DNA from 2 places in the Pseudomonas sp. Irchel s3b6 genome. Region 1 is predicted to be linked to the other one. Evidence: predicted binding sites of a transcription regulator. Region 1 holds the regulator's gene; the other holds the start of a gene.
What was found. The regulator sigma-54, encoded in region 1, starts transcription at its own class of promoters, with help from an activator protein. The targets are predictions, from matches to a motif close to ANTGGCATNNANNTTGCTNT.

Region 1 (12,184 bases):
TCGTTTCCGCTTGGGCACCTGAGAATTCTGGCTATGAGGCGGATAGACGGGCGCAACTTAACGTCGCGCAGGTGAATCAGCCGCGGTGTCGAGACTCCACTGCCTTGCGCAGGGTGTCGATCAACGCCTGGATTCGGGCGTGCTGCATTTTCATCGAAGCTTTGTTGACGATCAGCCGGGAGCTGATGGCCGCAATGAAATCCTGTGGCTCCAGGCCATTGGCCCGCAGCGTGTTACCGGTATCGACCACGTCGATGATCTTGTCCGCCAGACCAATCAACGGCGCCAGCTCCATCGAGCCGTAAAGCTTGATGATGTCGACCTGACGGCCCTGCTCGGCATAGTAACGCTTGGCAACATTGACGAATTTGGTGGCAATACGCAGACGGCCCTTGGGCTCGATCGCGCCAACTTTACCGGCAGTCATCAACTTGCACTGGGCGATCTGCAGGTCCAGTGGCTCGTACAGGCCCTGGCCGCCGTATTCCATCAGCACATCTTTACCGGCGACGCCCAGGTCAGCGGCACCATGCTCGACGTAGGTCGGCACATCGGTGGCACGCACGATCAACAAGCGCACGTCGGCCTGGGTCGTGGGGATGATCAGCTTGCGGCTCTTGTCCGGATTCTCGGTCGGCACGATGCCCGCTTCAGCCAGAAGCGGCAGGGTGTCGTCGAGGATGCGGCCCTTGGACAGTGCGATGGTCAACATGGGAAACGTCAGTCCTTATCAGGCAACGATGCCCGGTCGCAAACGGCGCCGGACACAGGCCGAGCCTGAAACAGGCTCGACTTCAATCAATCTGTGGGCACTTCCCTGTGCCCTTGACGCAGGGACTAGCCCGGTACGCGGCGGATCTTCGCGCCCAGCATCTGCAACTTCTCTTCGATGCACTCGTAGCCACGGTCAATATGGTAGATGCGATCGATCAGGGTGTCGCCTTCGGCGATCAGTGCCGAAATCACCAGGCTGGCCGAAGCCCGCAGGTCGGTAGCCATTACTGGCGCGCCCTTGAGTTTTTCGATACCGGTGACAATGGCGGTGTTGCCTTCGACCTGGATGTGAGCACCCATGCGATGCAGTTCGTAGACGTGCATGAAGCGGTTTTCGAAGATCGTCTCGATCACCGCGCCAGTGCCTTCGGCAATCGCGTTGAGGGAGATGAACTGCGCCTGCATGTCAGTCGGGAATGCCGGGTAGGGAGCCGTACGCACGTTAACAGCTTTTGGCCGCTTGCCGTGCATGTTCAGCTCGATCCAGTCTTCGCCGGTGGTGACTTCAGCACCCGACTCACGAAGCTTTTCCAGAACGGCTTCCAGAATGGTCGGATCCGTGTCCTTGACCTTCACGCGACCGCCAGTCACGGCAGCGGCGACCAGGTACGTACCGGTTTCAATACGGTCCGGCATGACTTTGTAGACCGCCGAGTGCAAGCGCGGTACGCCGTCGATGGTGATGGTGTCGGTGCCGGCACCCTGGACCTTGGCGCCCATGGCGTTGAGGAAGTTCGCCAGGTCGACGACTTCAGGCTCGCGAGCGGCGTTTGCCAGAACGCTGCGACCGTTGGCCAGAGCGGCCGCCATCATGATGTTCTCGGTACCGGTCACGCTGACGGTATCGAAGAAGAAGTGTGCACCACGCAAGCCGCCTTCCGGTGCCTTGGCCTTGATGTAGCCGCCTTCGACGTCGATGGTCGCGCCCATGGCTTCAAGGCCACGGATGTGCAGGTCGACCGGACGCGAACCGATGGCGCAACCGCCAGGCAGGGCAACTTCGGCTTCACCGAAACGCGCAACCATAGGGCCCAGCACCAGGATCGAGGCACGCATGGTTTTCACCAGTTCGTACGGTGCGATCAGGGTCTTGATGGTGCGCGGGTCGATTTCGACGCTGAGCTTCTCGTCGATCACAGGCTCAATGCCCATGCGACCGAACAGTTCGATCATGGTGGTGATGTCGTGCAGGTGCGGCAGGTTGGCGACCGTCACCGGGCCGTCACACAGCAGCGTTGCCGCCAGAATCGGCAGGGCAGAGTTCTTTGCCCCGGAGATGCGGATTTCGCCATCAAGACGAACGCCGCCGGTAATAATCAATTTATCCATAAGAATCTCGACGCCCTTGGGCTCAGGTGCGCTCGGCCCAGGCCGCGCTGCTGAAAAATTTCATAGTGACCGCGTGGATGCTGCCATCAGCGATCCATGGGTTCAAATGGGCATAGATGCTCTGTTGACGCTTGACCGGGCTCAAAGCCACCAGTTCATCGCTAATCACGTTCAGCTGAAAGTTGCAGCCTTCGCCCTCAACTTCTACCTGTACGGATAAAAGAGTCTCGGACAGCTTTCCCTCAAGGAAGCTCTTCACTTCGTTGGCCTGCATGCTCAACCTCAATCGGCGCCCTGTGCGCACGGGTCGGACATCATACAAAAAAGCCCCGCGCCTGCGAACCCCGCATGGCAGGACTCTGACGGGGGGCCTTTTTATAGATGTTAGTTAAGGGTGCGCCAAAATCCCGGTCAAACCAGAGACCTGAGCGATTTCACGCATGTCATCCGGCAATGCACGGACACTCACTGCCTTGCCACCGGCTGCCGCGTCGCGCATGAAAGCCATCAGCAACGACAAACCGACGCTGCTGGACTTCTCCACGCCCGAGCAATCCAGCACCACGGCTGGCGAGGTACTGGACTTGATCAAGGCCTGGCCCTGCTTGCGCAGTTCCGGGCCGGTGCGGTAATCGAGTACGCCACTGAGCATCAGCTCACCGGCGTCCCCCATACGGACGGCCGACTCACTCATTGCGCTTGCTTCTCGGCGGTCTGTTCAGTGTTTGCCTTGGCTTTGGCGACTTCACCGGCCCAACCATTGATGGTCTTGTCCAGGTCGTTGCCATTGCGCTGCATCGCGTCGGCGAACTGGTCACGGAACAGTTTGCCAATATTGATGCCGTTGATGATCACGTTGCGCAGCTTCCACTCGCCATTGATCTTCTCGAGTGTGTAGGACACAGGATAGATCGAGCCATTGCTACCCTTGACGGTCATGCCAACGCTGGTGCGGTTACCCGACTCATCCTTGGCTGGCTCGACGACGATGCCCTGGTTGTTGTACTCGAGCAAAGCGTTGCCATAGAACTGGAACAGGCCGGTCTTGAAGTTCTCTTCAAAGGTCTTCATCTGCGCAGGCGTGGCCTTGCGCGAGTACTTGACCGTCATGATGCTCTTGGAAATGCCCTCGGCATCCACCACGGGCCCGACAATGCTGTTCAACGCAGCATAAAAGTCCTTCGGATCCTGCCTGTACTTCTCTTTGTTGGTCGCAAGGTCTGCGAGCAACCGGTTGGTCGTATCCTGTACCAGCTCGTGCGCCGAAGGCGCAGCCACGGCGTTAGCCATCAGCGGCAAGGCCGCGAGCAAGACAAACAGGCTACGTCGCAAAGTAGAGATCATGGAAAAACTCCTCATTTGGCGTCTTTACTAACGGTATTGAGCAAGAATTTACCGATCAGGTCCTCGAGCACCAGCGCCGACTGCGTGTCATGGATGGTCTGGCCATCCTTGAGCAGACTCTCTTCACCGCCAACGCTGATACCGATGTACTTCTCGCCCAGCAAACCGGCGGTGAGGATGGATGCCGTGGAGTCAGACGGCAGATTATCTACACGTTTCTCCAGCTCCAACGTCACTCGACCGGTGAAGCTGTCGCGGTCCAGATCGATTGCCGTGACCTTGCCGATGGTCACACCGGCCATGGTCACTTTGGATCTGACCGTCAAACCGGCGATATTGTCGAAATAGGCATAAAGTTTATAGCTGTCGGTGCTCGAAACAGGGGACAGTCCACTGACCCGCAGGGCAAGCAGCAGTAAAGCCAGGATGCCAGCCAGCAAGAAAAGGCCGACACCGATTTCCAGGGTGCGGTTTTGCATCAGAAATCTCCAAACATCAAGGCGGTCAAAATAAAGTCCAGGCCGAGGATAGCCAATGAGGCATACACCACGGTCTTGGTGGTGGCACGACTGATCCCTTCCGAGGTGGGGTCACAGTCATAGCCTTGGAATACGGCGATCCAGGTCACGACAAAGGCAAAGACCATGCTTTTGATAATGCCGTTGAGCACGTCACCATTGAACGTCACGCTGTTTTGCATGTTCGACCAGTAGGAGCCTTCATACACACCCAGCCAGTCTACCGCCACCCAGGAGCCGCCCCAGATTCCGACCACGCTGAAAATCATCGCCAGCAGTGGCAGGGAGATGAAGCCCGCCCACAGGCGGGGGGCAATGATGTACTTGAGCGGATCGACACCGATCATTTCCAGGCTGGACAGTTGCTCGGTGGACTTCATGTTGCCGATTTCCGCGGTCAACGCGGAGCCCGCGCGCCCAGCGAACAGCAATGCCGTGACCACCGGCCCCAACTCGCGCAGCAGGGTCAGCGCCACCATCTGCCCGACCGCCTGCTCCGAGCCGTAGCTGGACAGAATGTTGAAGCCCTGCAGCGCCAGCACCATGCCGATGAAAATCCCGGAGACCACGATGATCACCAGGGACATGACGCCGACCGAATGCAACTGCTTGACCAACAGGCTGAAACCGCTGCCCACGCTGCCGCGCCCGAGCAATGCGTGAAACAGGAACAGCGATGAACGACCCAGGACCGCGACGCTGTCGATGCCGGCCTGGCCGAATCGACGAACTCTTTCTATTAGTGAAATCTTGCGCATCAGCGCTTCCCCAGAAGATCTGCGCGGTAATCCGTCGCTGGAAAGTGGAACGGTACCGGCCCGTCCGGATCACCTTTCATAAATTGGCGAATTCTCGGATTATCGGAATCCATCAGCTCGGCGGGAGTGCCCTGCCCCAGCACTTGCCCATCACCGACGACATACAGATAGTCGGCAATGCTCGCGGTTTCGGCCAGGTCATGGGAAACCACGATGCTGGTAATACCCAGGGCGTCGTTGAGCAGACGGATCAGGCGTACCAGTACGCCCATGGCGATAGGGTCCTGGCCGACAAACGGTTCGTCGTACATGAGAATGCGCGGATCCAGGGCAATGGCGCGGGCGAGCGCCACACGACGCTTCATGCCACCGGACAGCTCATCGGGCATCAACTCGATTGCGCCACGCAAGCCCACTGCCTCCAGCTTCATCAATACGATGTCGCGGATCATTTCTTCCGGCAGTTGGGTATGAATACGCAACGGGAATGCGACGTTCTCGAACACATCAAGGTCGGTGAACAGCGCACCGCTCTGGAACAGCACGCCCATGTGCTTGCGCGCATCGAACAGATCGCTGCGCGACAGCTGGGGCAAATTCTGCCCGTTGACCCACACTTCGCCACCGGAAGGACGCAACTGCGCGCCCATCAGGCGCAACAGCGTGGTTTTCCCGCAGCCGGAAGGTCCCATGATGCCGGTAACCTTGCCGCGTGGAATGCGAATATCGACATTGTTGAAAATGCTACGCGCGCCGCGCTTGAAGGACACTCCCTTCAGCTCGACCGCGTAGGCGTTATCGGCACTCATCTAAACTCCTTGCGATGCAAGCCTCTCACTCGGACGCTGCGATCTCTGGCGAGAGCACATACTGCCTGGGCAGGCCGAACTGGCGACGAACTATATCACTGCCCGCCCTTGGCGCCCAAGGACGAAGACCGCTGCATTCAGCTTCAATTAAGGTTGATAGCCGCTAATCGGAGAGTTCCCGTGACACAGACCGCAGAAAGCATGACGAACTAACGTGAGCGAATGGCCCATTACCGCTATAATCGCCACCTTTTCACTCAGCTAAACGAATTCAGACATGAGCCAGTCCAGCGACCTGATTCAATCGGCACAACGTACCATCCGCCTCGAGCTCGAAGCCGTAAAAGGCTTGCTGCCCCATATCGACGCTGATTTCGTACGCGCGTGCGAGTTGATTCTGGCCGGCAAGGGTCGCGTGGTAGTGGTCGGCATGGGTAAATCCGGGCATATCGGCAGTAAAATTGCCGCGACCCTGGCCAGCACCGGCACCACGGCATTCTTCGTACACCCGGCCGAAGCCAGTCACGGCGACATGGGCATGATCACGCGCGACGACATCATTCTCGCGCTGTCGAACTCCGGCTCCACCAACGAAATCATCACGCTGCTGCCACTGATCAAGCGCCTGGGCATACAGCTGATCAGCCTGACCGGCAATCCTGACTCGCCATTGGCCAAGGCCGCCGAGGTCAACCTCAATGTCCACGTCGAACATGAGGCCTGCCCGCTGAACCTGGCGCCAACCTCATCGACGACTGCCGCCCTGGTCATGGGCGACGCGCTGGCGGTTGCCCTGCTGGAAGCCCGCGGCTTTACGGCGGAAGACTTCGCTTTTTCGCACCCCGGTGGCGCACTGGGTCGCCGCCTGCTGCTCAAGGTGGAAAGTGTCATGCACGCCGGGGACGAGTTGCCCTGCGTCGTGCGCGGCACCCCGCTCAAAGACGCATTGATGGAAATGACCCGCAAGGGCCTGGGCATGACCGCGGTACTGGAAGATGACGGAAAACTGGCCGGGATATTCACCGACGGCGACCTGCGCCGCACCCTGGATCGCAACATCGACATCCACAACACCACCATCGACGCCGTCATGACCCCTCACGGCAAGACTGCCCGCGCCGACATGCTGGCCGCCCAAGCCCTGAAAATCATGGAAGACAACAGAATCAACGCACTGGTCGTGGTGGACAAGGAGGATCGCCCCGTCGGCGCCTTCAACCTGTCCGACCTGCTGCGCGCGGGAGTCATGTAATGAACAACGACCTGCTGCAACGCGGCAAAAACATCAAACTGGCCGTGTTCGACGTCGATGGTGTCCTGACCGATGGCCGCCTGTACTTCCTCGAAGACGGCAGCGAATTCAAGTCGTTCAATACCCTCGACGGCCAGGGCATCAAAATGTTGATGGCCACGGGTGTAACAACGGCCATAATCAGTGGTCGTAAGACCCCGGTCGTCGAGAAGCGCGCAAAAAACCTCGGGATTCCCCACCTGTTTCAAGGCCGCGAGGACAAACTGGTCGTACTCGACAGCCTTCTCGCGCAGCTGGGCCTAAGCTATGAGCAAGTTGCCTATCTGGGTGACGACCTGCCGGACCTGCCGGTGATTCGCCGTGTTGGCCTGGGCATGGCCGTCGCCAACGCTGCAAGTTTCGTTCGTGAGCACGCCCACGGCACTACCCTTGCCCGCGGAGGCGAAGGTGCAGCACGCGAATTTTGCGAATTGATTCTACGCGCCCAAGGCAACCTTGAAGCCGCCAACGCCGCGTACCTGTGAGCCACTTATGCTGAGCAAAAAGTTTCGCAACATATTGTTTTTTGGAGCCATTGCCGCGCTGCTCGCGGCTGTCGGCTATTGGAACATCAGTCCAGAACGTTTTCTCGACAAGCCCGTGACGGTGGTCAACGAGAGCGAGATCGACTTCTATGCAACCAACGCCCATAGCGTGCAGTACCTGCCCGACGGCAAGTTGCAGTACGAAATGACCTCCGACAAGGTTGAGCACGTCAAGGCCAGCGATGTGACCCTGGTAACCAAGCCGGACCTGCAGCTGTATCGCGGCACCGAGTTCCCCTGGCACGTCCAGAGTGAGCGTGGCGAGGTCAACCCTGGCGGCACCGAAGTCGAACTGATCGACTCGGTACGCATTGCGCGCACCGACGAAAAGGACCGCGCGATGATCATTACCAGCAGCCGCATGACCGTATTCCCGCAGCAGCAATATGCGCAGACCCAGCAAGCCGTTAGAATCGACGGTGCTGGCGGTGTATCGACGGGGACCGGCATGAAAGCGTATTTGAAAGAAAGCAGGATACACCTGCTATCGAACGTAAGAGGACAGTATGAGGCTCGTTAAAACCCTCCCTATTTTGCTCAGTCTGGGCGCAGCACTGGGAAGCGTGAGCGCCTGGGCTCTGCCGAACGATAGAGATCAACCTATCCGCATTCAGGCCGACGACGCACAGCTGGACGACAAGAACGGCATCGCCACCTACAAAGGTGACGTGATCATCACCCAGGGCACGATGAAGGTCACCGGCAACACCGTGACTATCACTCGCACACCGGCTGGCGATATCGACGTCGTAACCTCGGTGGGCAACCTGGCCTACTTCGAGCAGATGCAAACGGCTGGCGACACCAAGCCTGTCCAAGGCTATGGGGTGACTATCCAGTACCACGCTTCGCAAGACCGCGTAGTACTGATCGATCGCGCCAAAGTCGTCGATAAGGATGGCAACATCACCCAAGGCGAGAAAATCGTCTACGACACCAACAAAAAGCTCGCCAGCGCCGGTCGCGCGACGGGTAGCAAGGTCACCGAACAACGCCCGCGCATCGACATGGTGATTCAGCCTAAAAAGAAAACCGACGAGCAAAAGGCCCCTTAAATGGCAACTCTGAAAGCCCAGCATCTGGCCAAGAGCTACAAGAGCCGCCAGGTCGTGCGTGACGTCAGCCTGTCCATCGACAGCGGCCAGATTGTCGGCTTGCTAGGCCCGAACGGCGCTGGCAAGACCACCTGTTTCTACATGATCGTGGGCCTGGTCCAGGCCGACCAGGGACGCGTGCTGATCGATGATCTGGACGTCAGCCACCAACCCATGCACGGTCGTGCACGGGCGGGTATCGGCTATCTTCCGCAAGAAGCGTCGATCTTCCGCAAACTGTCGGTCGCCGACAACATCATGGCCATTCTCGAAACCCGCAAGGAACTCGACAAGGCCGGTCGCCGCAAAGAGCTGGAAAGCCTGCTTCAGGAATTCCACATCAACCATATCCGTGAAAACCTGGGCATGAGCCTTTCCGGCGGTGAACGTCGCCGCGTGGAAATCGCGCGCGCGCTGGCCACGGCACCGAAATTCATCCTGCTCGACGAACCCTTCGCCGGCGTGGACCCGATCTCGGTAGGTGACATCAAGCAGATCATCCACCACCTCAAGGCCAAGGGCATTGGTGTACTGATCACGGACCACAACGTCCGCGAAACCCTGGACATCTGCGAAACCGCCTACATCGTCAACGACGGCCAACTGATCGCCGAAGGCGACGCCGAAACCATCCTGGCCAACGAATTGGTCAAGGAAGTTTATCTGGGCCATGAGTTCCGCCTCTAAGCGCTGAGGCGCCTGAGAGTTGCCGGGGCGTAATGTCAATGCGGCCGTGAATGTTTTTATTGTCTCGACACTCTAGGCAAACACTTCAGTTTCAGGCATATAATTTGCTTATGTTTGGCGCTTCGGCGCCCTGTAGTGGATGGCGCATGTGCGCCGGCGAATAAGGTGTTAAGCCCCTGCCATGAAACCATCGCTAGTCTTGAGAATGGGCCAGCAGCTGACGATGACACCGCAGCTGCAACAGGCCATCCGCCTGCTCCAATTGTCGACCCTGGACCTGCAACAGGAAATCCAGGAAGCATTGGAATCCAATCCAATGCTCGAACGTCAGGAAGACGGCGACGACTTCGATAACGCCGACCCAATGGCGGACAACATCGAGCAGAAACCCAACACCGAGATCCAGGAACCCTCCTACCAGGAAACCGCCCCCACGGTGGACAACCTTGAAGAGGGTGAATGGAACGAACGCATTCCCAACGAACTCCCCGTCGACACCGCCTGGGAAGACGTTTACCAGACCAGCGCCAGCAGCCTGCCCAGCAACGATGACGACGAGTGGGACTTCACCACCCGTACATCGGCTGGCGAGAGCCTGCAGAGCCACCTGCTCTGGCAGTTGAACCTGGCACCGATGTCCGACACCGATCGTCTGATCGCCGTCACGCTGATCGACTGCATCAACAATCAGGGCTACCTGGACGAAAGCCTCGAAGAGATTCTCGAGGCCTTCGACCCGGAGCTGGACATCGAACTGGACGAAATCGAAGCCGTCCTGCACCGCATCCAGCAATTCGAGCCTGCCGGCATCGGCGCCCGCAACCTGGGCGAATGCCTGCTGCTGCAATTGCGCCAGTTGCCGGCCAAGACCCCTTGGCTGGCCGAAGCCAAACGCCTGGTTACCGACTACATCGACTTGCTCGGCAGCCGCGACTACAGCCAGCTGATGCGCCGCATGAAGCTCAAGGAAGACGAACTGCGCCAGGTCATCGAACTGGTACAGAGCCTCAATCCGCGCCCGGGCTCGCAAATCGAGTCCAGCGAAGCCGAGTACGTGGTGCCCGACGTCATCGTACGCAAGGACAACGAACGCTGGCTGGTGGAGCTCAACCAGGAATCGGTGCCGCGCCTGCGCGTCAACCCACAGTACGCCGGCTTCGTCCGCCGTGCCGACACCAGCGCCGACAACACCTTCATGCGCAACCAGTTGCAGGAGGCCCGCTGGTTCATCAAGAGCCTGCAAAGCCGCAACGAAACCCTGATGAAAGTTGCCACCCAGATCGTCGAGCACCAGCGCGGTTTTCTCGAGTATGGCGACGAGGCGATGAAGCCGCTGGTCCTGCACGACATCGCGGAAGCCGTCGGCATGCACGAGTCGACCATTTCACGGGTGACCACGCAAAAATTCATGCATACCCCACGCGGTATTTATGAACTGAAATACTTTTTCTCCAGTCACGTCAGCACCTCCGAAGGCGGTGAATGCTCGTCCACAGCGATTCGCGCGATCATCAAAAAACTGGTTGCCGCGGAAAATCAGAAAAAGCCGTTGAGTGACAGCAAGATCGCTGGTTTACTGGAGGCACAAGGCATTCAGGTAGCCCGCCGCACCGTCGCCAAGTACCGCGAGTCCCTCGGGATCGCGCCTTCGAGCGAACGCAAGCGATTGATGTAACGGGCCACGCCACCGCGTTCCAGGGTGTATTCGATTTTTCGGAAACATCCTAGTGGCAGGCAACTCAGCCTGCCGCCTTATGCACTGGCAACGAAGGAGAAGCTGTATGCAAGTCAACATCAGTGGACACCAACTGGAAGTGACCGAACCTCTGCGCACCTACATCGGCGAAAAACTCGACCGATTGGAGCGGCATTTCGACAAGATCACCAACGTGCAGGTCACGATGAATGTCGAGAAGCTGTTGCAGAAAATCGAAGCCACGCTGCATATTCCCGGCGGAGAAGTGGTTGCCAATGCCGAGCACACGGACATGTATGCCGCCATCGACCTGCTGACCGACAAGCTGGATCGCCAACTCAAAAAGCATAAGGAAAAGACCCAGAGCCTCCTTCAGGGCGCGACCGGTCGTTAACACCCCAAACCCATGATCCGACTTGAAAGCATCCTGACCCCCGGCCGTTCCCTGGTGAACGTGCCGGGCGGCAGTAAAAAACGCGCCCTTGAACAGATTGCCAACCTGATCGCCCGGGAAGTCCCGGAGCTGGAGATGCAGGATGTCTTCGAGAGCCTGATTGCCCGTGAAAAACTCGGCTCGACCGGTTTTGGCAACGGCATCGCTATTCCCCACTGCCGTCTCAAAGGTTGCGAGTCGCCCATCAGCGCCTTGATGCACCTGGACGCGCCTATTGATTTCGACGCTATCGACGGCGCACCGGTCGACCTGCTGTTTGTCCTGCTGGTCCCCCAGGCAGCTACCGATGCGCACCTGGAACTGCTACGCCAGATCGCCAGCATGCTCGACCGCAAGGAAGTCCGCGACCGTTTGCGCAGCGCCACCAGCAGCGAAGCCTTGTATCAGGTTGTCCTGGACGAGCAGAACGGTCACTAACCATGCGCCTGATCATCGTCAGCGGCCGCTCCGGCTCCGGTAAAAGCACAGCCCTCGATGTACTGGAGGACAACGGCTATTACTGCATTGACAACCTGCCAGCCGGCCTGCTGCCGGAACTGGCCGAACGTGCCCTGATCCACAACGAATTGACCCAGCCACTGGTGGCGGTGTCCATCGACGCGCGTAACTTGCCCAGCCACTTGACGCGCTTCCCCGAGCTGTTGGAAGAAGTCCGCGCCCGGCACATAAAATGCGACGTACTGTATCTGGACGCCGACGAAGAGACCCTGCTCAAGCGCTTCTCGGAAACCCGCCGTCGCCATCCGCTGAGCAGCGCCAATCGCTCGCTGGCCGAAGCCATTCAGGATGAGACCACCCTGCTGGGGCCGATAGCCGATCTGGCGGACCTCAAGGTCAATACGACCAACCTGAACCTCTACCAGCTTCGTGACACCATCAAGCTGC
Region 2 (12,184 bases), on a different contig from region 1:
TGGTTGTGATGATCTGTTTGCCCTGGACCGCGCCGGCAAGCTCGACGCGCTGCTCAAGGCCTGACTGCTCCGTTCAAGAACAAGCAAACCTAAAAGACCCAAGATCAAGAAGGATCTGCGATGACTGACCAACAGAACACTGCTGCCAACGAAGAAGAAACTGCACCGCAATTCTCCCTGCAGCGCATTTACGTTCGTGACCTGTCCTTCGAAGCCCCGAAAAGCCCGGCGATCTTCCGCCAGCAGTGGGAGCCGAGTGTCGGTCTGGACCTCAATACCCGCCAGAAGGCTTTGGAAGAAGACTTCCACGAAGTCGTGCTGACCCTGTCGGTTACCGTGAAAAACGGTGACGAAGTGGCGTTCATCGCTGAAGTCCAGCAGGCCGGTATCTTCCTGATCAAGAACCTCGACCCGGCGTCGATGAGCCACACCCTGGGTGCTTTCTGCCCGAACATCCTGTTCCCGTACGCCCGTGAAACCCTGGACAGCCTGGTTACCCGTGGCTCGTTCCCGGCACTGATGCTGGCTCCGGTGAACTTCGATGCGCTGTACGCGCAAGAACTGCAGCGTATGCAGCAGGACGGCACACAGACCGTTCAATAAGCCGCGCCGCTAAACATCGCGGGCAAGCCCGCTCCCACAGGATTGCACAAAACCTGTGGGGGCGAGCTTGCCCGCGATTGTTTCTGTCAGGTGAAAACTCGCCGGGTGTTACTTGAAGCCCAGCTGACGCCAGCCCTCGTATACGGCAACCGCGACGGTGTTGGACAGGTTCAGGCTACGGCAGCCTTCGCGCATGGGCAGGCGCAGGCGGTGGCCGTCTGGCAGGGCGTCCAGTACCTCGGCGGGCAAGCCACGGCTCTCGGGGCCGAACAGGAACGCATCACCCTCGGCGAAGCTGGCGTCGTGGAATGGCCGCGAGCCCTTGGTGGTGAAGGCAAACAGGCGTGGGTGGCCGAGACTTTCCAGACAGCTGGCGAGGTCGGCGTGGCGCTGCAGGGTGGCATACTCGTGGTAATCGAGGCCGGCCCGGCGCAGGCGCTTGTCATCCATCTCGAAGCCCAGCGGCTCGATCAAATGCAGGTGGCAGCCACTGTTGGCGCACAGCCTGATAACGTTGCCGGTGTTCGGTGGAATTTCCGGTTGAAAAAGGATGACGTGAAACATGCACGGCTCCGAAGGTAAAGATGGGCAGCATTCTACGCCTGAAGTGGACTCGCGACCGAAGCTATTCCCGCGGGTGATGGCCTCGTTGGCGATTGTCGGCCTGATGGTGGGCTTGATGATCGGCCGCCTGAGCAGCCCCGAGCCGACCGAATTGCAGCAGGTCGAGGTGACGGGCGATGGCCTGGTGGTGTGGTTCAACAACGAACCCGGGATGCACGGTGAGTTGATCGACGGCAGTGTCGCGCTGCTGTTCGAGGCCCAGGGCAAGGCGCAGAAAGGCCAGCTCAGGCTCAACGGCAAGGACGTGAACTGGCGGGTGCGGTTAAGTGACAAGGGGCTGTTGCTGACACTGGTGGCGGCCCGGCCATTGAAGGGCGATTGGGCCGGCAGCGAGGTGGACGATCGCTGGCGATTGGAGATCCGTCTCCAGGAGCAATAAAGAGGGAATCCCGGCCTGCCTGTACCAAGGACCCCAAAGCGGCAGGGGCTCGTCGCGGTCTGCGTGATGAGCCCCGGGTGTAAAGAGGGGAATCCCCGGCCTGCCTGTACCAAGGTCCCCGAAACCGGGTAGTGACTGGACTATTGCAGGGGGCGTGCCAGAACTCTCTAGTTGTGCCAAAAAATCTCAGCTAAAAGCGCAAAGCCCCGGAATACGGGGCTTTGGTGTTTTCAGGGACTGATGTTTTTAAGGTGTCGGGTCGTTTTCGGTTTGGGGACTGTGCGCACTGCTGGAACGCAGTGCATTGAAGCGGTGCATCAACTGTAGGAGCGAGCTTGCTCCGGGCGGCGCTCCGACGATGGTCGTCAACGATGGCGCATGTCGTCTGGATGACCGCGCTGTCTTGACGTTTTTCGCGAGCACTCGAGCGTCGACCGGCTGCTCCTACAGTAGGGCGTGTCATTCAGCCTTCGTCGCCCTCGTCATCATCCCCGCCGTCGACCTTCATCCCCAGTTCCTTGATCTTGCGGGTCAGGGTGTTGCGACCCCAGCCCAGTAGCACGGCGGCGTCGCGACGGCGGCCTGCGGTGTGCTTGAGGGCGGTTTCGATCATGATCCGTTCGAAGCTGGGGACTGCGCTGTCGAGCAGGTTCGACTGACCGCGTGCCAGTGCCTGGTCAGCCCACTGGCGCAGCGCTTGCTCCCAGTTGGTCACCGGCGCCGAATCCTGCGGCAGGCTCAGCAGTTCTGGCGGCAGGTCGCCGATGTGCACTTCGCGACCCGAAGCCATCACCGTGATCCAGCGGCAGGTGTTCTCCAGTTGGCGCACGTTACCCGGCCATGGCAGGTTCTTCAGGTATTCCTCGGTTTCGCTTTTCAGCAGCTTCGGCTCCACCGCCAGTTCTTGCGCGGCGCGGGACAGGAAGTGCTTGGCCAGGGTCGGGATGTCTTCACGACGATCCGACAGGCGCGGAATGTGAATGCGGATCACGTTCAGGCGGTGAAACAAGTCCTCACGAAATTTCCCGGCATGCACCAGGGTCTCCAGGTTCTGGTGAGTCGCCGCGATGATGCGCACGTCGACCTTGACCGGCACATGGCCGCCGACCCGGTAAAACTCACCGTCCGCCAGCACCCGCAGCAAGCGGGTCTGGGTGTCGGCCGGCATGTCACCGATTTCATCGAGGAACAGGGTGCCGCCATCGGCCTGTTCAAAGCGCCCGCGTCGCAGGTTGGCGGCACCGGTGAATGCGCCTTTCTCGTGGCCGAACAGCTCGGACTCCATCAGGTCCTTGGGGATCGCTGCCATGTTCAAGGCGATGAACGGTGAGGCCGCCCGTGGGCTGTGGCGGTGCAGGGCGTGGGCCACCAGCTCTTTACCAGTACCGGATTCGCCATTGATCAGCACGGTAATGTTGGAGTGGCTCAAGCGTCCGATGGCGCGAAACACTTCCTGCATGGCGGGCGCTTCGCCAATGATTTCCGGCGTGCGGGTCAGGGTCGGGGCGACTTCCAGCCCTTGCTGTTCCTGGGCATGCTGATTGGCGCGCTTGACCAGCGATACCGCTTCGTCGACATCGAACGGCTTGGGCAGGTACTCGAATGCGCCGCCCTGATAGGACGCGACAGCGCTGTCCAGGTCGGAGTGGGCGGTCATGATGATCACGGGCAGCCGTGGATGTTGTTCGCGGATCCGGGCCAGCAGGTCCAGGCCACTGGCACCGGGCATGCGGATGTCAGAGATGATCACGTCCGGTTGCTGGCGTGCCAGGCGGCTCATGACGCCGTCGGCGCTGTCAAAGCTTTGCGTGGTCATGCCTTCCTGTTGCAAGGCTTTTTCCAGAACCCAACGGATAGAACGGTCGTCATCGACGATCCACACGGTTTCACTACGGCTCATGTCGATGTGGCTCCTTGTTCCAGTGGCAGAAAGATCGAGAACGTGGTGTGGCCTGGATGGCTGTCACATTCGATCAGGCCCTGGTGCTGGCTGATGATGTTCTGGGTAATGGCCAGGCCCAGCCCGGTACCGTCCGGGCGACCGCTGACCATGGGGAAGAAGATGGTTTCCTGCAGGTCGGCGGCAATGCCCGGGCCGTTGTCGATGATCTCGATCTTGGTCACCAGGCGATGGCGGACGTGGCCGATGGTGAACTGGCGCATGGCGCGCGAGCGCAGGGTGATTCGTCCCAGGCGCAGCTCGTTCTGGCTGCTGATGGCCTGCATCGCGTTGCGCACGATGTTCAGTACCGCCTGGATCATTTGTTCGCGGTCGATCAGCACGTCCGGGATGCTCGGGTCATAGTCGCGCACCAATGTGATGCAGCCCTGGCTTTCGGCCTCGACCAGATTGCACACGCGCTCCAGTACTTCGTGAATGTTGCACATGGCCAGCGACGGCAGCTTGTTTGAGCCGAGCATGCGATCCACCAGGTTCCGCAGGCGGTCGGCTTCCTCGATGATGACGTTGGTGTAGTCCTTGAGGCTTTCTTCCGGCAGCTCGCGAGCCAGCAGCTGGGCCGCGCCGCGAATCCCGCCCAGTGGGTTCTTGATCTCGTGAGCGAGGCCGCGCACCAGCATTTTGCTGGTCTCCTGCTTGGACAGCTGCGCTTCCTCCTTGGTGATGCGCAGCAAGCGGTCGCGTGGGTGTACTTCCAGCAACAGCAGGGTGGTGCCATTGCTCAGGATCGGTGTCACGGCGTAGTCGACGGTCAGGGTCTGGCCGGTCAGGGCGGTGAGCATCGCTTCACGCTTGGTGAACGGGTGCGCCTGCTCGACGGCCTGGCGTAAGGAGTTCAGGGCTTCGGTCGACTCGGTAAACAGCTCACTGATGAACTGGCCGTGGCTGCGCTGGCCGCTGATGGCCAGGAGCATTTCCGCGGCCGGGTTCATGTACTCAAGCCGCAGTTCGGCATTGAGCAGAATGGTCGCGGTGGTCAGGTTGTCGAGTAGCAAGCGGTGCAGTGCGTCGCTGATGGTCATTAGGACCTCTTTTGGAGCAAGGCAACCCGGGGCCGGTCCCGGATTACGCGCGCGAATAAATCGCTGATGCGAGGAAAATGCAAAAACCAAACCAAGGCTCCGAAAAGAAGCAATAACCCCCTGAAACGGGCGTTTTAAGTTCTATTACGTGGCGCTATGCCAGCTTTGTCGGGTATTTTCGAACCAAAATGGGTTGTCATGTGACAAGGGTGCAACCAATCGCACCAATATAGTGCGTAAACCTGAATGACGTCAGAAGAAAGAAGATTTCGTTTTTTTCTTCAAGGCGGCCACGGATCGCCGCCTGTCAGCGCTTCAGGGTTTGCGCGCCCGCTGCAGGCTGAAGGTGATCGCGGGGCTCTGTTGCACCGGGGTGTCTCCCGCCAGTACCTGAACGGCGAGGCTGTGCTCGCCACGGTCGATGTTGACCAGTTGCAGGCGCGGCACGTTGCTCGGTTGACCATAGGGCTGGCCGTCCAGCAGCAGGCGCAACCGATGGGCTTCCTGCAGGTGCGGTTCAATCCGCACACCAACGGTGAAGGTGCCGTTGTTGGCGCGAAGGGCTTCGTGCGTGGGCAGGCCGGTCAGCTCCAGTGTCGAGTACGCGCGGGTGTTCTCGGTGCGCGGGGCTGCTTGCACGGTGGTGGGTGATGTCGGGAACGAAAGGGTGTTCATTGGCGCAGGTTCAATCACCTGGCTCTCCACGCCATCGGGTGGCCGACTGCTGTAGGCGGTGTTGCCGTGAGCGTCGGTGTACACATGGATCTGTGCAGTGGCGGGCAGGGTGATCAGCAGCAACATCCACAGAGAACCGCGAGACATAAGGTCAACCAATGCGCAGGTGTTGGCTCGTAGCATAAGGCAGGCCGGGTGGCTGGCCCAAGTCGCGAAAGGGTTGCGCATGGTTTCCTGGCGTTTCTCGAAACGACAGCCGCTCTATCAAGGTGCCTGGATTGAGCTCACAAAAAAGGCCTCCCGAAGGAGGCCTCTTTAGGGGCGCGCTGCTTGCGCAGGCGCTACTGGATCAGCAGCTGTAGTACAGCTCGTATTCCAGTGGGTGTACGAAGGTACGAACCTTGATTTCTTCTTCGCTTTTCAGGGCGATGTAAGCGTCGATGAAGTCGTCGCTGAAAACGCCGCCTTTGGTCAGGAACGCACGACCTTTGTCCAGCTCTTCCAGGGCTTCTTTCAGGCTGCCGCAAACTTGTGGGATCTCTTTGGCCTCTTCAGGCGGCAGGTCATACAGGTTTTTGTCAGCAGCGTCGCCAGGGTGGATCTTGTTCTGGATGCCGTCCAGGCCAGCCATCAGCAGTGCAGCGAAGCCCAGGTATGGGTTGGCTGCTGGATCCGGGAAGCGGGCTTCGATACGGCGAGCGCGAGGGCTGGACACGTAAGGAATACGGATCGAAGCGGAGCGGTTGCGAGCCGAGTAGGCCAGCATGACCGGAGCTTCAAAGCCTGGGACCAGACGCTTGTAGGAGTTGGTCGACGGGTTGGTGAAGCCGTTCAGGGCCTTACCGTGCTTGATGATGCCGCCGATGAAGTACAGGGCGGTGTCGGACAGCCCGGCATAGCCTTCGCCTGCGAAGGTGTTCTTGCCATCTTTGGCGATGGACAGGTGAACGTGCATGCCCGAACCGTTGTCGCCGTACAGTGGTTTAGGCATGAAGGTCGCGGTGCGGCCGTAGGCATCGGCAACGTTGTGTACGCAGTACTTCAGGGTCTGAACTTCGTCAGCCTTGGCAACCAGGGTGTTGAACTTCACACCGATTTCGTTCTGGCCGGCAGTCGCCACTTCGTGGTGGTGAACTTCGATGACCAGGCCCATCTCTTCCATGGCGTTGCACATGGAGGTACGGATTTCGTGGTCGTGGTCGAACGGCGGAACAGGGAAGTAGCCGCCTTTGACGCCTGGACGGTGGCCTTTGTTGCCGCCTTCCACGTCCTGGTCGGACATCCACGAACCTTGTTCGGAGAAGATCTTGAACATCGAGCCGGAGATGTCGGACTTGAACTTCACTTCGTCGAAGATGAAGAATTCTGGCTCTGGACCAACAAATACGGTGTCGCCGATACCGGTCGACTTCAGGTATTCCTCGGCGCGCTTGGCGATCGCACGTGGGTCGCGGTCGTAGCCTTGCATGGTCGAAGGCTCGATCACGTCGCAGACCAGGATCAGGGTCGGCTCTTCGGTGAACGGGTCGAGGACGGCAGTGGTGTCGTCCGGCATCAGGATCATGTCGGAGGCTTCGATGCCTTTCCAGCCGGCGATGGAGGAACCGTCGAACATTTTGCCTTCTTCGAAGAAAGCATCATCCAGCGCGTCGCGAGCCGGCATGGTCACGTGGTGCTGAGTGCCTTTGGTGTCCGTGAAGCGCAGATCAATCCATTTGACGTCATGATCTTTGATGAGTTGAACCGACTTCGACATAGTGTCCTCCGGGTGGCTTCGGGCTTAGTAATGGATAGCCCTTGGAATGTGGGTGATGCCGGCGCGAATACTCTGCCAAGGCAACCTGCCTCACAAGGGAGCAAATTGCATGCCAGTGCCCCGACTTGGGTTTTTTGCCCCAATATCACGCTTATAAAGGCGCAAAGCCCTGAAATACGAAAAATAGCGCCCTCTAATGTAGCGCCATCCGCTGCAAATGACCCGTTTTGGTGCATCGAAAACCTTCTGCATATTAACTGGTTAAACCTTGAGCAATTTCCGCTATAATCCGCGCCCCCCTTTTTCGGCTGGCCGTGCGCGCGCTGTTTTCATGAAACTAATCGTAAAAGTCTTCCCCGAGATCACCATCAAAAGCCGCCCGGTACGGATGCGTTTCATCCGTCAGTTGGCCAAGAACATCCGTGCCGTGCTCCGCGATCTGGACCCGGCCGTGGTGGTGAACGGCGTGTGGGACAATCTCGAGCTGGAAACGCACGTCACCGACCCCAAAGCCTTGAAGGACATGACCGAGCGCCTGAGCTGCATGCCGGGTATCGCGCATTTCCTGCAGGTCGACGAGTACCCGCTGGGCGACTTCGACGACGTCGTCGCCAAGTGCAAGCTGCACTTCGGCGAGGCGCTGGCCGGGAAGATTTTTTCGGTGCGCTGCAAGCGTGCCGGCAAGCACGAATTCAGCTCGATGGACGTCGAGAAATACGTCGGCAGCCAGCTGCGTCGTCAGTGCGGCGCAGCCGGGATTTCCCTGAAAGAGCCGCAAATCGAAGTCCGCATCGAAATTCGCGACAAACGGTTGTTCGTGATTCACAACCAGCACAACGGCATCGGCGGTTATCCGTTGGGCGCGCTGGAACAGACCCTGGTACTGATGTCCGGCGGTTTCGATTCCACTGTCGCGGCCTACCAGATCATGCGTCGCGGGCTGATGGCGCACTTCTGCTTCTTCAACCTCGGTGGGCGTGCCCACGAGTTGGGCGTGATGGAAGTCGCGCACTTCATCTGGAAGAAGTACGGCAGCTCCCAGCGCGTGTTATTTGTCAGTGTGCCGTTCGAGGAAGTGCTGGGAGAAATTCTCGGCAAAGTCGATAACAGTCATATGGGCGTAGTATTGAAGCGTATGATGTTACGCGCTGCGTCCCGAATCGCGGATCGACTGGATATCGAGGCGCTGGTCACTGGTGAGGCGATTTCCCAGGTTTCCAGCCAGACGCTGCCGAACCTGTCGGTGATCGACTGCGTGACCGACAAGCTGGTATTGCGCCCGCTGATCGCCAGTCACAAGCAGGACATCATCGACCTGGCCAACGAAATCGGCACCGCCGACTTCGCCAAGCACATGCCGGAGTACTGCGGGGTCATCTCGGTGAACCCCAAGACCCACGCCAAGCGTCCGCGCGTGGAGCATGAAGAGACAGAATTCGATATGGCCGTGCTCGAGCGTGCGCTCGAGAACGCCAAACTGGTGCCGATCGATCGGGTGATCGACGAGTTGGGCCAGGACTTGCAGATTGAAGAAGTCAGCGAAGCGCTGGCCGGTCAGATCGTCATCGACATCCGTCACCCGGATGCCGCTGAAGACGACCCGCTGGAGTTGGCTGGCGTCGAGGTACAAACGATGCCGTTTTATGCACTGAACGCTCGTTTCAAGGAACTGGACCCTACTCGCCAGTACCTGCTGTATTGCGACAAAGGCGTGATGAGTCGCCTGCATGCTCACCATTTGCTCAGTGAGGGGCATGCCAATGTGCGCGTTTATCGACCGAGCTAAGAGCCCGGGGCTGTATGCCTGTGGCCTGCGTCACCGGCCCCCCGACTCTGCCGTCAAGCTGTAACGGCAAGGCCTGACTCTACTGTAAATCGCTGCCAAGACTTGTCAGCACACCGAATCCTCTGATCGAGATACACAAGTGATCGAAAATCTACGCAACATCGCCATCATTGCTCACGTTGACCATGGTAAAACCACCCTGGTAGACAAACTCTTGCGTCAATCCGGCACCCTGGAGCGCAACGAGCTCAACGACGAGCGCGTGATGGACTCCAACGACCAGGAGAAAGAGCGCGGTATTACCATTCTGGCGAAAAACACCGCCATCAACTGGAACGGCTACCACATCAACATCGTGGACACCCCGGGCCACGCCGACTTCGGCGGCGAAGTTGAACGCGTAATGTCGATGGTTGACTCCGTTCTGCTGCTGGTTGACGCTCAAGACGGCCCTATGCCGCAAACCCGTTTCGTGACCAAGAAGGCTTTCGAAGCCGGCCTGCGTCCAATCGTGTGCATCAACAAGGTTGACCGTCCAGGCGCGCGTCCGGACTGGGTTCTGGATCAGATCTTCGATCTGTTCGACAACCTGGGTGCCACCGAAGAACAACTGGACTTCCAAGTCGTCTACGCTTCGGCCCTGAACGGTATTGCCGGTCTGGACCACAACGAGATGGCTGAAGACATGACCCCGCTGTACCAGGCGATTGTTGACCACGTTCCGGCTCCAAAAGTTGACCGTGACGGCCCGTTCCAGATGCAAATCTCGGCACTGGACTACAACAGCTTCCTGGGTGTTATCGGCGTTGGCCGTATCGCTCGTGGTCGCGTCAAGCCGAACACTCCAGTTGTCGCCATCGGCGCCGACGGCAAGAAGCGTAACGGCCGTATCCTGAAGCTGATGGGTCACCACGGTCTGCACCGTATCGACGTTGAAGAAGCAGCTGCAGGCGACATCGTGTGCATCAGCGGTATGGACTCGCTGTTCATCTCCGACACCCTGTGCCACCCGGACATGGTCGAAGCGATGAAGCCGCTGACCGTCGACGAGCCAACCGTTTCCATGACCTTCCAGGTAAACGACTCGCCTTTCTGCGGTAAAGAAGGCAAGTTCGTGACTTCCCGTAACATCAAGGAACGTCTGGACAAAGAGCTGCTGTACAACGTTGCACTGCGCGTTGAAGAAGGCGACTCGGCTGACAAGTTCAAGGTTTCCGGCCGTGGCGAACTGCACCTTTCGGTACTGATCGAAACCATGCGTCGCGAAGGCTTCGAAATGGCTGTAGGCCGTCCGGAAGTGATCATCCGTCTGGTTGATGGCGTGAAGCACGAACCGTTCGAAAACGTCACCATCGACCTGCCGGAAGAATCCCAGGGCAAGGTGATGGAAGAGATGGGCCTGCGTAAGGGCGACCTGACCAACATGGTGCCGGATGGCAAGGGCCGTGTACGTCTGGAATACAACATCCCTGCTCGTGGTCTGATCGGTTTCCGTAACCAGTTCCTGACCCTGACCAACGGTGCTGGCATCCTGACCTCGATCTTCGACCGTTACGACGTGATGAAGTCCGGCGACATGTCCGGCCGTCAGAACGGCGTTCTGGTTTCGGTTGAAACCGGCAAGGCGCTGACCTACTCCCTGGAAACCCTCCAGGCACGTGGCAAGCTGTTCGTTGAACACGGTCAGGAAATCTACAACGGTCAGATCGTTGGTCTGAACAGCCGTGACAACGACCTGGGCGTGAACCCTACCAAGGGCAAGAAGCTCGACAACATGCGTGCTTCGGGTAAAGACGAAACCATCGCTCTGGTTCCACCTGTTCGCTTCACCCTGGAACAGGCTCTGGAATTCATCCAGGACGACGAGCTGTGTGAAGTGACGCCTAAGTCCATCCGTCTTCGCAAGAAGATCCTGGACGAAAGCGAGCGTACCCGCGCTGCCAAGAAAGCCAAGGCATAAGATTTAGCCTGGCTTAACAAAAACGCCCCCGGTCGAAAGGCCGGGGGCGTTTTTGTTTGTCTGGGGTTTGCTTGATGGATCGTTCCCACGCTCTGCGTGGGAATGCCTCAACGGACGCTCCGCGTTCGGCTCTTGGGACGCAGAGCGTCCCCGGCTGCGTTCCCACGCGGAGCGTGGGAACGATCAGATCAGAATTTTTCGATCGTGCGGCGGCTGCTCTCGCGCACCACTTCTTTAGGCTTGTATGCGCAATACCCCGGCCGCGGGCCGATTTTCGGGTGGTTGCGGCAAGTATCCGGGCGCTTGTCATAAATAGTGCAGAAACGGCTCTTACGATCCAGGTACAGGCAATCGTTGTTGCTCATGCGCTGGAGCGTGAAGATTTCCGACTTCTGGTTGTAACGCTCGACGATCCCTTCCTTTTGCAGGCGCTTGGCGATGTTCTTCGGCGGATCGCCGCGTTCGAATTCATCAACGATGCCGATGCGGATCAGATCCTTGATCTTGACCTCGACCGGCAGCGTGCAGCAGCTGGACACGCAGCCGCCGCACATATGGCTGGAGTATTTCTGCCAGGTCTCGAGACGGTCGAGTTCCGCGGCGGCGATCAGTTGAGGCTTCATCAGGTTTCCAAGGGGTAGCGTTGTATCCGGGCGCGGGATCATACGGGATTGGTGGTTTTTTGAACAACTTTTTCAAGGTTCCGGCACGACCCCTGCATCCTTTTGCCCCTGAACCGCTCAATTCAGGTCATTGCGTAAAACACCCGAACCAGCGCCTGCGCCGTTTGTCAGACCGTCTAGGCTCAGTCAATTTCATGCTCGCCCGAGGTCCTATCGATGACTCAAGAACCACTTGTTCGCGAAGCTGAGGTGGCCGCATTCCGCGAAGCCGTCCTGACCAAACTCACTTATGCAGTGGGCAAGGACCCGGATCACGCCTTCGACCATGACTGGTTCGAAGCTATCGCCCTGGCGGCGCGTGATCACATGGTCGAGCACTGGATGGATCACACGCGCCAGATCTACCGCAAGGGCCAGAAGCGGGTGTACTACCTCTCGCTGGAGTTCCTTATCGGCCGCCTGCTCTACGACAGCCTGAGCAATCTCGGTTTGCTCGACGTTGCCCGCGAAGCCCTGACCGAGCTGGGCGTGGACCTGGAGCGCATTCGGCTGCTGGAGCCGGACGCGGCACTGGGCAATGGAGGTCTCGGTCGCCTGGCGGCGTGTTTCATGGAAAGCATGTCGACCCTCGGTATCGCCGGCCACGGCTACGGTATTCGCTACGAGCACGGATTGTTTCGCCAGGCGATTGTCGACGGCTGGCAGCAGGAGCAGACCGAGCATTGGCTGGATTTCGGCAACCCCTGGGAGTTCGAGCGGCCAGAGGTGATCTACCCGATCGGTTTTGGTGGCGGCG

Region 2: a site for sigma-54 is predicted at 7,117-7,136, ahead of glnA (glutamate--ammonia ligase). Genes of this name have one in related genera too.

The regions. Positions count from the first base shown of each region.
Region 1 is NZ_FYDM01000005.1:159,105-171,288, forward strand. Features, by position in the region: gene hisG (ATP phosphoribosyltransferase) at 77-712, opposite strand; gene murA (UDP-N-acetylglucosamine 1-carboxyvinyltransferase) at 838-2,103, opposite strand; gene CKW07_RS11345 (BolA family protein) at 2,126-2,377, opposite strand; gene CKW07_RS11350 (lipid asymmetry maintenance protein MlaB) at 2,492-2,797, opposite strand; gene CKW07_RS11355 (phospholipid-binding protein MlaC) at 2,794-3,447, opposite strand; gene mlaD (outer membrane lipid asymmetry maintenance protein MlaD) at 3,459-3,926, opposite strand; gene mlaE (lipid asymmetry maintenance ABC transporter permease subunit MlaE) at 3,926-4,723, opposite strand; gene CKW07_RS11370 (ATP-binding cassette domain-containing protein) at 4,723-5,532, opposite strand; gene CKW07_RS11375 (KpsF/GutQ family sugar-phosphate isomerase) at 5,810-6,784, shown strand; gene CKW07_RS11380 (HAD family hydrolase) at 6,784-7,308, shown strand; gene lptC (LPS export ABC transporter periplasmic protein LptC) at 7,316-7,888, shown strand; gene lptA (lipopolysaccharide transport periplasmic protein LptA) at 7,875-8,423, shown strand; gene lptB (LPS export ABC transporter ATP-binding protein) at 8,424-9,149, shown strand; gene CKW07_RS11400 (RNA polymerase factor sigma-54) at 9,331-10,824, shown strand; gene hpf (ribosome hibernation-promoting factor, HPF/YfiA family) at 10,931-11,239, shown strand; gene ptsN (PTS IIA-like nitrogen regulatory protein PtsN) at 11,252-11,716, shown strand; gene rapZ (RNase adapter RapZ) at 11,719-12,184, shown strand, end outside.
Region 2 is NZ_FYDM01000004.1:132,688-144,871, forward strand. Features, by position in the region: gene grxC (glutaredoxin 3) at 1-64, shown strand, start outside; gene secB (protein-export chaperone SecB) at 121-603, shown strand; gene CKW07_RS09060 (tRNA (cytidine(34)-2'-O)-methyltransferase) at 712-1,167, opposite strand; gene CKW07_RS09065 (hypothetical protein) at 1,166-1,606, shown strand; gene ntrC (nitrogen regulation protein NR(I)) at 2,070-3,506, opposite strand; gene glnL (nitrogen regulation protein NR(II)) at 3,503-4,588, opposite strand; gene CKW07_RS09085 (DUF4124 domain-containing protein) at 4,904-5,410, opposite strand; gene glnA (glutamate--ammonia ligase) at 5,613-7,019, opposite strand; gene thiI (tRNA uracil 4-sulfurtransferase ThiI) at 7,351-8,805, shown strand; gene typA (translational GTPase TypA) at 8,945-10,765, shown strand; gene CKW07_RS09110 (YkgJ family cysteine cluster protein) at 10,954-11,388, opposite strand; gene CKW07_RS09115 (glycogen/starch/alpha-glucan phosphorylase) at 11,605-12,184, shown strand, end outside.